4 regions of the Enterobacter sp. CFEC122 genome follow, and region 4 is predicted to be linked to each of the others. Evidence: predicted binding sites of a transcription regulator. Region 4 holds the regulator's gene; each other region holds the start of a gene.
What was found. The regulator CRP, encoded in region 4, controls carbon source genes, mostly activating them, when cyclic AMP is high. The targets are predictions, from matches to a motif close to ATGTGANNNNNNTCACAT.
Positions count from the first base shown of each region.

Region 1 (3,119 bases), on a different contig from region 4:
GTCGCCGTTGAGCACGATGGCGCCACAGCCAACGGCCTGAAGCTGCTGGTCGCGAATGACCATCAGGATCAGCGACGTTTCCGGCAGCGCAGCCAGATCGATCAGATGATTGCTTTCGGCGGGATAGAGTTCGCTCTGATAGCGGTCCAGCGCCGCGATCAGGCTGAGAATGTCCGGGTGACGTGCAGATTCAGAGGTAATGGAATACATGGCAGGCTCCTTGCTTTTTTTGTGAGGCTAAATGTCAACATAGCGCAGGCCTGCCAGGGTGCTTCATACAATTAACTTATCGTACCGCTCCGTTAGCGCAAAAAGATTTTCCCTTTCAGGTACAGGGTGGCCTGACCGCCAATCAGCACGCGGTCGCCCTTCATTTCGCAGCGCAGATCCCCGCCACGGTGCGCCCCCTGGTGGGCATAAAGTGACGTTTTACCCAGCTTTTCGCTCCAGTATGGGATCAGCATGCTGTGGGCGGATCCGGTAACCGGATCTTCCGGCACCCCTTCCCCCGGGCAGAAGAAGCGGCTGACGAAGTCATATTTTTCGCCCGGCGCCGTCACGCAGACCATTTTATCCAGCGGGATCATCGCCCCAATATCCGGCGTTAACGCTTCCACCTGCTGCTGGCTCTCCAGCACCACCAGGTAATCACGTCCGACGCGCACCTCTTTTGCGTCTGGGATGCCCAGCGCGCTAAACAGCAGCGCAGGTGGGTTCTCGACCACCTCCGTTGACCACGCGGGGAAGTTCAGCGTCAGCCAGTCGCCGCTGCGTTTGACCGTCAGCTCGCCCACGAAGCGCGTGGTGAAGGTAATTTCAGTGTGCGGATAGTCAAGGTATTCGAAAATAACGTGCGATGCGGCAAGCGTAGCATGGCCGCACAGGTTAATTTCATCGAGCGTGGTAAACCAGCGCAGTTCAAACCCACCGTCGGTGCGTACAAAAAAGGCGGTCTCAGACTGGTTATGCTGCTGCGCCATTTTGAGCAGCGTCTCGTCCGGCAGCCACGCTTCCAGAGGACATACCGCTGCCGCGTTGCCGCCAAAGGTTTTGTCGCTGAAGGCATCCACCAGATAAAAATCAATTTCCTGCATTGTCTCTTCCTCTCTTGTTATGGGTATTTAGCGCAGAAAAACTGTGCCTTTCAGATAAAGTGAAGCCTGTCCGCTCATCAGCACGCGCGAGCCTTTCAGCTCACAGCGCACGTCGCCGCCGCGCGCGGAAACCTGACGGGCAAGCATGGCTGTTTTCCCCAACTGTTCACCCCAGTACGGGATCAGCATCGTGTGCGCGGAGCCGGTGACCGGGTCTTCCGGAACGGATACCCCGGGGGAGAAAAAGCGGCTGACAAAATCGTATTCCCCCTCACCCCGTGCCGTCACGCTCACCTTATGCTCGCCCGGCGTCATCGCCGAAAAGCGTGGCGCGAGTGCTTCAACCTGCTGGCGATTGTCCAGCACGATCAGCCAGGCGCGCCCTTTGCGTGCTGCAACGTAATGACGGATACCGAGCGCCGAGAGCATCTCCGGCGGCGGCGTCTCTTCATGGGTTGGACATGCCGGGAAGTCCAGCGTCATCCACTCCCCCTCCCGGCTGACCGTCAGGCGGCCAGAGGCGGTATCAAAGTGGATCCGCGAGTCGGGGTAATCCAGTTCATTAAACAGAACGTACGCGGCGGCAAGGGTGGCGTGGCCGCAGAGATTGACTTCGGTAAGCGTGGTAAACCAGCGTAGCTCAATGCCTCCTTTAGTGCAGACGAAAAAGGCCGTTTCCGACTGATTATGCTGCTGTGCCATTTTCAGCAAGGTCTCATCGGGTAACCATTCCTTGAGCGGACAAACGGCGGCCGGGTTGCCGCCAAACGTGGTATTGCTGAACGCATCGACCAGATAAAAATCAATCTCCTGCATTGTCTTACCGCCTGTTTTTATTGTGTTGTTCTTTTATATTCAATGAAAACAGCGCTCCCGGCTACCGCTTTCATAAGGTAAATATTGAGATCTGCGTCACATAATGGTTGAGTTTTCGCCATTCAACGTTTTAAGATCGTCTCCTCTTCTTTTCAGCAACGAATCTCCGACATCCCTATGACAACGAACACAGTTTCCCGCAGGGTTGCGTGGCTACGCGTGGTCACGCTGGCCATTGCCGCGTTTATTTTTAACACCACAGAATTTGTGCCGGTTGGGCTGTTGTCTGACATCGCTGACAGTTTCCAGATGGAAACGGCGCAGGTGGGCATTATGTTGACCATTTACGCCTGGGTGGTGGCGCTGATGTCCCTGCCGTTCATGCTGCTGACCAGCCAGATAGAGCGGCGCAGGCTGCTGATCGGTCTGTTTGTCTTATTCATCGCGAGCCACGTGCTGTCGTTTATGGCGTGGAATTTTACGGTGCTGGTCATCAGCCGCGTCGGTATCGCCTTTGCCCATGCGGTGTTCTGGTCGATCACCGCGTCGCTGGCGATTCGCCTGGCACCGGCGGGTAAACGCGCGCAGGCGCTAAGCCTGATTGCTACCGGTACCGCACTGGCGATGGTGCTGGGCCTGCCGATTGGCCGCATCGTGGGGCAATACTTCGGCTGGCGTACCACCTTCTTCGCCATCGGCATGGGCGCGCTGGTGACGCTGGTGTGTCTGATTAAGCTGCTGCCCGCGCTGCCGAGCGAGCATTCCGGCTCGCTGAAAAGCCTGCCGCTGCTGATGCGTCGCCCTGCGCTGCTGAGCATCTACCTGCTGACCGCCATCGTGGTAACGGCCCATTACACGGCGTATAGCTACATTGAACCGTTTGTGCAGGTGGTAGCAGGCTTTAGCGCCAACTTTGCCACCGTCTTACTGCTGATCCTCGGCGGCGCGGGGATTATTGGCAGCGTGCTGTTCGGCAAGCTGGGTAACCGGCATGCCTCCTCGCTGGTGAGCAGCGCTATCGGCCTGCTGCTGGCCTGTCTGCTGTTGCTGATGTCCGCCGCGGGCAGTGAAAGCCATCTGGCGATCCTCAGCCTGTTCTGGGGCGTGGCGATCATGATTATTGGCCTGGGCATGCAGGTGAAGGTGCTGGCCCTGGCGCCGGATGCGACGGACGTCGCCATGTCGCTGTTCTCGGGAATTTTCAATCTG
Region 1 is NZ_JBRIQR010000005.1:23,906-27,024, forward strand. Features, by position in the region: gene ACVCAM_RS05295 (GNAT family N-acetyltransferase) at 1-210, opposite strand, end outside; gene ACVCAM_RS05300 (PhzF family phenazine biosynthesis protein) at 303-1,094, opposite strand; gene ACVCAM_RS05305 (PhzF family phenazine biosynthesis protein) at 1,122-1,910, opposite strand; gene ACVCAM_RS05310 (sugar transporter) at 2,088-3,119, shown strand, end outside.
Region 1: a site for CRP is predicted at 1,995-2,012, ahead of ACVCAM_RS05305 (PhzF family phenazine biosynthesis protein). Genes of this name have one in related genera too.

Region 2 (3,119 bases), on a different contig from region 4:
CCACGAATTCCTCTTGCCTGAAAGGCCGCGCGCGAGTAATTTGGCGCGATATTTTTTACCTCCCGTAAACAGGATTACTGCAATGCCAAGAGCGAACGAAATTAAGAAAGGTATGGTACTGAATTACAACGGCAAATTGCTGATTGTGAAAGATATCGATATTCAGGCACCAAGCGCCCGTGGTGCAGCTACGCTGTACAAAATGCGTTTCGCCGATGTGCGTACCGGCCTGAAGGTGGAAGAGCGCTTTAAAGGGGACGATATCGTCGATACCGTGACCCTGACCCGTCGCTATGTTGATTTCTCCTACATCGACGGCAACGAATACGTGTTCATGGACAAAGAAGATTACACCCCGTATATCTTCACCAAAGACCAGATTGAAGAAGAGCTGCTGTTCATCCCGGAAGGCGGTATGCCTGATATGCAGGTTCTGACCTGGGACGGCGTGCTGTTGGCGCTGGAACTGCCTCAGACCGTCGATCTGGAAATCGTTGAAACCGCACCAGGCATCAAAGGCGCATCCGCCAGTGCCCGCAACAAACCGGCTACCCTGACCACCGGCCTGGTTGTGCAGGTGCCGGAATACCTTTCTGCTGGCGAGAAAATCCGCATCCATATCGAAGAAAAACGCTATATGGGTCGCGCTGACTGATTGCGGCGTTTGTCGGGTGGCGCTACGCTTACCCGACCTACGAAAAAACCGGCCCAGAAGCCGGTTTTTGTGTTTTTGTAGGCTGGGTAAGGCGAAGCCGCCACCCGGCAATTCCGTTTACAGCAGCTCCGGATACTTCGTCATCTTCAGCGCCAGCTCAACGCCGCGCACTTCCGCCATCCCTTTAAGACGGCCAATCGCCGAATAGCCCGGGTTGGTTTTCTTACGCAGATCGTCCAGCATCTGGTGTCCGTGATCCGGACGGAACGGGATAGGACGCACATCGCCAGCCTGCTTGCGACGCGCCTCTTCCGCCAGAATAGCGTCCACCACCGCGACCATATTCACATCACCGCCCAGGTGCGCCGCCTCGTGGAAGGTTTTTGGGTTCTCTTCACGGCAGGTCGCGCGCAGATGCGTAAAGTGAATGCGATCGCCGAAGGTTTCAATCATCCGCACCAGATCGTTATCGGCCCGCACGCCGTAGGAGCCGGTACACATGGTAAAGCCGTTGTGAATGCTGTCGACCGTCTCTTTCAGCCACTGCATATCTTCAATCGTAGACACGATACGCGGCAGGCCGAGGATAGGACGCGGTGGATCGTCCGGATGTACCGCCAGGCGAACCCCCACCTCTTCCGCGACCGGCACAATTGCGCGCAGGAAATACGCCATGTTTTCACGCAGCTGCTGCTTATCAATATTGCCGTACTCCGCCAGGCGGGCGCGGAACTGATCCAGCGTATACCCCTCTTCGGCACCCGGCAGGCCCGCAATAATATTACGGGTCAGCTTTTCGATATCCGCGTCGCTGGCGGCATTGAACCATTGGAGCGCCTGCTGCTGCTCTTCAGCGGTGTAATCCGCGTCGGCGCCAGGGCGTTTCAGAATGTGCAGTTCGAATGCCGCAAAGGCAATCTGATCGAAGCGCAGCGCTTTTGAGCCGTCCGGCATTTGATATTCGAGGTCTGTACGCGTCCAGTCCAGAATGGGCATGAAGTTGTAGCAAACGGTATCAATACCGCAGGCCGCGAGGTTACGGATGCTCTGCTGATAGTTGGCAATCCAGGCCTGATACTCGCCGGAATGGGTTTTGATGTCTTCGTGAACCGGAATGCTTTCTACCACAGACCAGGTTAATCCTTTTTCCGCCAGCAGCGCCTGACGCGTCTGTATTTCCTCTACCGGCCAGACCTGACCGTTAGGAATATGATGCAGCGCCGTGACGACACCCGTTGCGCCAGCCTGACGCACATCATCAAGAGAAACCGGATCGTTCGGCCCGTACCAACGCCAGGTTTGTTCCATTGCCTCACCCTCTTAAGTTGTTATACCAATATGCGTTACTACAATGACGACTACCATACATGTTTACCGCGAAGGGTCAATACACCGCCACACATTGATTGATCAAACTCACATAACGGGGATATTTACGGCTCACCAATTTTATTTGCTGTCATATAACTTTACACTGGCATTGTTAATTAATGGTTAATCAGGTGTATCTCATGAAGACAATTGCCTCCACCGCCCTTCCTGCCCGGGTTCAGCAACCGCGCTACGATCGTCAGCAACTGCGCTCCCGCATCGTCCACTTTGGCTTTGGCGCGTTTCACCGTGCGCACCAGGCCTTGTTAACAAATCGGGTGCTGAATGAAAAAGGCGGCGACTGGGGGATTTGTGAGATTAGCCTCTTCAGCGGCGACGTGCTGATGAGCCAGCTGCGCGCGCAGGATCATCTGTTCACCGTGCTGGAAAAAGGGGCTGAAGGAAATGAGGCCATTATCGTCGGTGCCGTCCATGAATGCCTGAACGCAAAGCTGGACTCCCTGCCCGCCATTATTGAGAAATTTTGCGAGCCTCAGGTCGCGATTGTCTCGCTCACCATCACAGAGAAAGGCTATTGCATCGATCCCGCGACCGGGAAGCTCGACCTGAATAACCCCCGGATCGTCCACGACCTTGAAAACCCCTCAGAGCCACATTCCGCCCCTGGGATCCTGGTCGAAGCCCTCCACCGCCGCCGCGAGCGCGGCCTGCCTGCCTTTACCGTGCTCTCTTGCGACAATATCCCGGACAACGGGCACGTGGTGAAAAACGCCGTGCTGGGCATGGCGCAAAAACGTTCCGCAGGGTTATCTGAATGGATCGATACCCACGTAAGCTTCCCCGGAACGATGGTCGACAGGATTGTTCCCGCCGCGACGGAGGCCTCGCTGGCGGAAATCACCGACGCGCTCGGCGTGGAAGATCCGTGCGCCATCAGCTGCGAGCCGTTCATTCAGTGGGTAATAGAAGATAATTTTGTCGCCGGCCGTCCCGAGTGGGAAGTGGCGGGTGTCCAGATGGTGCAGGATGTTCTGCCGTGGGAGCAGATGAAATTACGCATGCTCAACGGCAGCCACTCTTTCCTGGCGTATCTCGGGTATCTTGCCGGCTACGCGCATATTAATGAATGCAT
Region 2 is NZ_JBRIQR010000008.1:12,516-15,634, forward strand. Features, by position in the region: gene yeiP (elongation factor P-like protein YeiP) at 83-655, shown strand; gene uxuA (mannonate dehydratase) at 773-1,963, opposite strand; gene ACVCAM_RS07495 (mannitol dehydrogenase family protein) at 2,167-3,119, shown strand, end outside.
Region 2: a site for CRP is predicted at 2,060-2,077, ahead of uxuA (mannonate dehydratase). Genes of this name have one in related genera too.

Region 3 (3,119 bases), on a different contig from region 4:
GATCCCCAGGCCAATAAAACCCACTTTCAGCGTCATAATCTGTTTCCTCAATGATGGTTATTTTTTAAAAGCGTCCGCTAATTTCTGCGTAGCCGAGCGGAAAACGCCGAGGTCGCTGCCGACGGCAACAAACGTGGCTCCCCACTCCAGGTAGCGGCGGGCGTCAGCCTCAACCGGCGCCAGAATGCCGCACGGCTTGCCGTGTGCTTTGGCGCGGGCAAAGATGTGCTGGATCGCGCGCTGCACGTCAGGGTGGCTGGCGTTACCCAGATGGCCAAAGGCCGCAGCCAGATCGCTTGGGCCGACGAAGATCCCGTCCACGCCGCTTGTGGCGGCAATCGCGTCGACGTTATCGACGCCCTGCTGGCTCTCGATCTGAACCAGAATGGTGATGTTGCTGTTGGACTGCGCGAAATAGTCCGGGACGGTGCCAAACATATTGGCGCGGTGCGAAACGGAAACGCCGCGGATCCCTTCGGGAGGATAGCGCGTTGACGCCACGGCCAGCGCCGCTTGCTCTTCCGTCTCCACAAACGGGATCAGGAAGTTGTAGAAGCCGATATCCAGCAGACGCTTAATAATCACCGGTTCGTTGGTGGGGACACGCACCACCGGGGCACTGTTGCTGCCTTTCAGCGCCATCAGCTGCGGAATAAACGTGCTGATATCGTTTGGTGCATGTTCGCCGTCCAGCACCAGCCAGTCGAAACCGGCCAGGCCCAGCACTTCGGTGCTGATAGGGTTTGCCAGCGCGGACCAGCAGCCAATCTGAATCTGGTGCGCCGCGAGGGCCGCTTTAAATTTATTCGGGAAGATAGCGTTATTCATCGTATTTACCTTTTTAATTCCGCAGCCTTTTTCAGTACCGTTTTATTTATTCAGACACCGCGCCAGCATGATATTTATTATTCGGACATATTCTGGCGTAATAAAATCGTCATTCAGTATAAGATGCAATCCACGACCGCACATTGTTTTAATGCTCAGGCATTACGCTATTTTTCGATAAAAATTTTTGCATATGCACAAAGCACTGGGCGCTAATGCACAGAATCAAGGATTACGGGCTCGCGAGCGATCGGGATCACATTTTGATATTGAATCTGCTGACATGCTTTATTTCTGAAAGTCGCGTATTTATTTCTACCATCAGAAAAATGGCTGAACCTATTATCAGAATTTTGCTGGAGAATACTGACCAATGGCCGACATTGAAATTCGACAGGCACCCCCGACGGCGTTTTATATAAAAGTGCACGATGCCGATAACGTGGCGATTATCGTCAACGACAATGGCTTAAAAGCAGGAACCCGCTTCCCGGACGGGCTGGAACTGACTGAGCATGTTCCGCAGGGACATAAAGTCGCCCTGGTGGATATCCCTGCTGAAAGCGAAATTGTGCGTTACGGTGAAGTCATCGGCTATGCCGTCCGTCCTATTCCGCAGGGAAGCTGGGTGGAGGAGTCGCTGGTGGCGCTGCCAGAAGCGCCGCCGCTGAACACGCTCCCGCTAGCAACCCGCGTGCCGGAACCGCTTCCCCCGCTGGAAGGCTATACCTTTGAAGGGTATCGCAATGCGGACGGCAGCGTCGGCACCAAAAATCTGCTCGGCATTACCACCAGCGTGCACTGCGTGGCGGGCGTTGTGGATTACGTGGTGAAAATCATCGAACGCGATCTGCTGCCAAAATACCCGAACGTCGACGGCGTGGTGGGCCTGAACCACCTCTACGGCTGCGGCGTGGCGATTAACGCGCCCGCTGCGGTGGTGCCTATCCGCACCATCCACAATATCGCCCTGAACCCCAACTTTGGCGGCGAAGTGATGGTTATTGGCCTGGGATGTGAAAAGCTCCAGCCCGAGCGCCTGCTGCAAGGCACGGAAGATGTCAAAGCCATTCCGGCAGACGAGGCCAGTATCGTGCGCCTGCAGGACGAACGCCACGTCGGTTTCCGCTCAATGGTCGACGATATTTTGCAGGTAGCAGAACGCCATCTGGACAAGCTCAACCGCCGCCAGCGCGAAACGTGCCCGGCGTCGGAGCTGGTGGTCGGAACCCAGTGCGGCGGCAGCGATGCCTTCTCCGGCGTGACGGCCAACCCGGCGGTGGGCTATGCGTCCGATCTGCTTGTTCGCTGCGGCGCCACGGTGATGTTCTCCGAGGTGACTGAAGTGCGTGACGCCATCCATCTGCTGACGCCGCGCGCCGTTAATAAAGAGGTCGGCAAGCGACTGCTTGAGGAGATGGCCTGGTACGATAACTATCTCGATATGGGCAAAACCGACCGCAGCGCCAACCCGTCTCCGGGCAACAAGAAAGGCGGCCTGGCAAACGTGGTGGAAAAAGCCCTCGGCTCTATTGCCAAATCCGGGCAGAGCGCCATTGCAGAAGTGCTCTCTCCGGGCCAGCGCCCGACGAAACGCGGCCTGATCTACGCGGCAACGCCGGCCAGCGATTTTGTGTGCGGCACGCAGCAGGTAGCATCCGGCATTACGGTACAGGTCTTTACCACCGGGCGCGGCACGCCGTACGGCCTGATGGCGGTGCCGGTGATCAAGATGGCGACTCGCACCGAGCTGGCAAACCGCTGGTATGACTTAATGGATATTAACGCGGGCACCATCGCCACCGGAGAAGAGAGCATTGAGGACGTGGGCTGGAAGCTGTTCCACTTCATTCTGGATGTCGCCAGCGGGCGAAAGAAAACCTTCTCGGACCAATGGGGATTGCATAATCAGCTGGCGGTGTTTAACCCGGCACCGGTGACGTGATTTTCCGTCCCACATCTATCCCGCATTTAGGTAACCCGTCGGACACGCCGCAAACCTTCCAGGTTGAGGCGATACCTGCTAGCTAAAAGACACATAACGATCCGTAGGCCGGATAAGGCGTAGCCGCCACCCGGCAAAAACCGGCAGGGGATGCCTTACTCCCCCTGCTGCTCCAGCGCATACTTATACAACGCATTTTTCTTCACGCCGTGAATTTCTGCCGCCAGCGCAGCGGCTTTCTTCAGCGGCAATTCCGACTGCAGCAGCGCCAGCGTGCGCAGCGCGTCGGCAGGAAGGGCGTCTTCTTCCGCCCTGTGCCCTTCGACGATCAGCACCATTTCACCCT
Region 3 is NZ_JBRIQR010000006.1:21,880-24,998, forward strand. Features, by position in the region: gene garR (2-hydroxy-3-oxopropionate reductase) at 1-36, opposite strand, end outside; gene garL (2-dehydro-3-deoxyglucarate aldolase) at 58-828, opposite strand; gene garD (galactarate dehydratase) at 1,202-2,773, shown strand; gene rsmI (16S rRNA (cytidine(1402)-2'-O)-methyltransferase) at 2,929-3,119, opposite strand, start outside.
Region 3: a site for CRP is predicted at 1,073-1,090, ahead of garD (galactarate dehydratase). Genes of this name have one in related genera too.

Region 4 (3,119 bases):
TGGTGCGCTCCATGGAAGACTACATCAACTTCCTGACGCCGCAGTTTTCCCGCACCCATATCAACTTCCAGCGCGTGCCGACGGTGGACACCTCCAACCCGTTCGCGGCCAAAAGTATCCCATCCCTGGATGAGAGCTTTGTGGTGATCCATTTCCGCAATCTCGAAGGCATTGACTACCCCTGGCTGCTGGCGATGCTGCAGGGCTCGTTTATTTCTCACATGAATACATTAGTCGTACCGGGCGGAAAAATGGGGCTGGCGATGGAGCTCATCATGACGCCGCTGGTGGAGCGATTGATGGAAGGGAAACAGATCGCGTGAGTTTTTTGCCCGGTGGCGCTGCGCTTACCGGGCCTACGGTCGTGCTTTTGTAGGGCGGGTCAGCGAAGCGCCACCCGCCAAAACATTAAGCCTCGATCACTTCATACGAATGGGTGATTTTTACCGCTTTCTCCAGCATTAACGCGACAGAGCAGTACTTCTCCGCAGACAGGTCCACCGCACGTGAAACCGCCGCGTCTTTCAGTTCTTTACCGGTGACCACAAAGTGCAGATTGATGTGGGTGAACAGGCGTGGCGCCTCTTCGCGGCGTTCTGACGTGAGTTTGACCTCACAATCCGTCACGTCATGACGGCCTTTTTGCAGAATCGACACCACGTCAATGGCGCTGCATCCCCCTGCCGCCATCAGCACCATTTCCATTGGGCTGGGCGCTTTATCGCCGGAGTTACCATCCATCAAAATCTGATGCCCTGACGCGGACTCGCCCAGGAACGTTAAACCTTCAACCCACTTCACGCGCGCTTGCATATTCTTAAACTCCAACGTTGCATTTTTGGTGACAGATTACGCGTGCGTTACATTTCTCGCAATGGAAGGCGACCTGCATCATGCTGAAGCGAGACACCAGGAGACACGCGGCGAAAGCTATGCTAAAACACTCAGGATGCTACAGTAATACATTGACGTTACACATGTATGCAGAGGACATCAAACTTTACTGGCTGCGAAACGTTACGGTAGCCGACTTCCCAGGGTATGGGTAAGAATTCGATTGCAACCCCAGAGTCCGGATGCATCTGATGACTCTGGTGACAGCTTATAACAGAGGATAACAGCGCATGGTGCTTGGCAAACCGCAAACAGACCCGACTCTCGAATGGTTCTTGTCTCATTGCCACATTCATAAGTACCCATCAAAGAGCACGCTGATTCACCAGGGTGAAAAAGCGGAAACGTTGTATTACATCGTTAAAGGCTCGGTGGCAGTGCTGATCAAAGATGAAGAAGGGAAAGAGATGATCCTTTCTTATCTGAACCAGGGCGATTTCATCGGTGAACTGGGCCTGTTTGAAGAGGGCCAGGAACGTAGCGCCTGGGTTCGTGCAAAGACAGCATGTGAAGTGGCTGAAATTTCTTACAAGAAGTTCCGTCAGCTGATTCAGGTTAACCCTGACATTCTGATGCGTCTCTCTTCCCAGATGGCGCGCCGTCTGCAGGTCACCTCAGAGAAAGTGGGCAACCTCGCCTTCCTGGACGTGACGGGCCGCATCGCACAAACTCTGCTGAACCTGGCGAAACAGCCGGACGCCATGACCCATCCGGACGGCATGCAAATTAAAATTACCCGTCAGGAAATTGGTCAGATCGTCGGTTGCTCCCGTGAAACAGTGGGCCGTATCCTGAAAATGCTGGAAGATCAAAACCTGATCTCCGCCCACGGTAAAACCATCGTGGTCTACGGAACGCGTTAATTCCGCTTAAACGGCGTGCCATCGCAAGGTGTCACGCCGTTTTTGTCTCTACTCCTCATGTGGCGCAGGCTGATCTATCACCCGGAAGTCAACTACGCACTGCGACAAACGCTGGTGTTGTGTCTACCCGTGGCCATCGGCCTGATCCTCGGACACCTTCAGCAAGGCCTGCTCTTTTCCCTCGTGCCCGCCTGCTGCAACATTGCCGGCCTGGACACACCGCATAAGCGCTTTTTCAAACGACTGATCGTGGGCGGCTGCCTGTTTGCTGGCTGTAGCCTTGCCGTACAGCTTTTACTGGCCCGGGACATCCCGCTGCCGCTGATCCTGACGGTGCTGGCGATGACGCTCGGCGTCACGGCGGAAATCAGCTCGCTGCACGCCCGCCTGCTACCCGCCTCGCTGATTGCGGCCATCTTCACGCTGAGCCTCGCCGGGAATATGCCGGTGTGGGAGCCGCTGCTGATCTACGCTCTGGGGACACTGTGGTACGGGCTGTTTAACTGGTTCTGGTTCTGGCTGTGGCGGGAACAGCCGCTGCGCGAATCCCTGAGCCTGCTCTATGTGCAGTTGGCGGAATACTGCGAAGCCAAATACACCCTGCTCACCCAGCATACCGATCCGGAAAAAGCCTTACCGCCGCTGCTGACGCGCCAGCAGAAGGTGGTGGATCTGATAAGCCAGTGCTATCAGCAGCTGCATATGCTCGCCGCCAACAAGAACCACGAGTACAAACGGCTGCTGCGCACCTTCCAGGTAGGCCTGGATCTGCAGGAGCATATCTCCGTTAGCCTGCACCACCCGCAGGAGGTGCAAAAGCTGGTTGAGCGCAGCCACGCCGAAGCGGTGATCCGCTGGAACGCGCAGACCGTCTCGGCACGCCTGCGCGTGCTGGCTGACGATATTCTCTACCACCGCTATCCCACGCGCTTTAACATGGAAAAACAGCTCGGCGCGCTGGAGAAAATCGCCCGTCAGCATCCGGATAACCCGGTCGGCCAGTTTGCCGCCTGGCACTTTAGCCGCATCGCCCGCGTGCTGCGCACCCAGCGCCCGCTTTATTCCCGCGACCTGATGGCAGATAAACAAAAACGGCTTCCCCTGTTGCCCGCGCTCAAAAGCTATCTGTCTCTCAAATCGTCCGCCCTGCGCAATGCCGCACGAATTAGCGTGATGCTCAGTATCGCCAGCCTGATGGGCATGGCGCTGCATCTGCCGAAGCCCTACTGGATCTTAATGACCGTGCTGTTCGTCACCCAGAACGGCTACGGCGCCACGCGGGTGCGTATTCTGCACCGGGCGGGCGGCACCATGGCCGGGCTGATCATTGCAGGCGTAACGCTGCACTTCCACGTGCCGGAA
Region 4 is NZ_JBRIQR010000028.1:55,388-58,506, reverse strand. Features, by position in the region: gene ACVCAM_RS18355 (phosphoribulokinase) at 1-323, shown strand, start outside; gene ACVCAM_RS18350 (OsmC family protein) at 409-813, opposite strand; gene crp (cAMP-activated global transcriptional regulator CRP) at 1,125-1,757, shown strand; gene ACVCAM_RS18340 (YccS/YhfK family putative transporter) at 1,815-3,119, shown strand, end outside.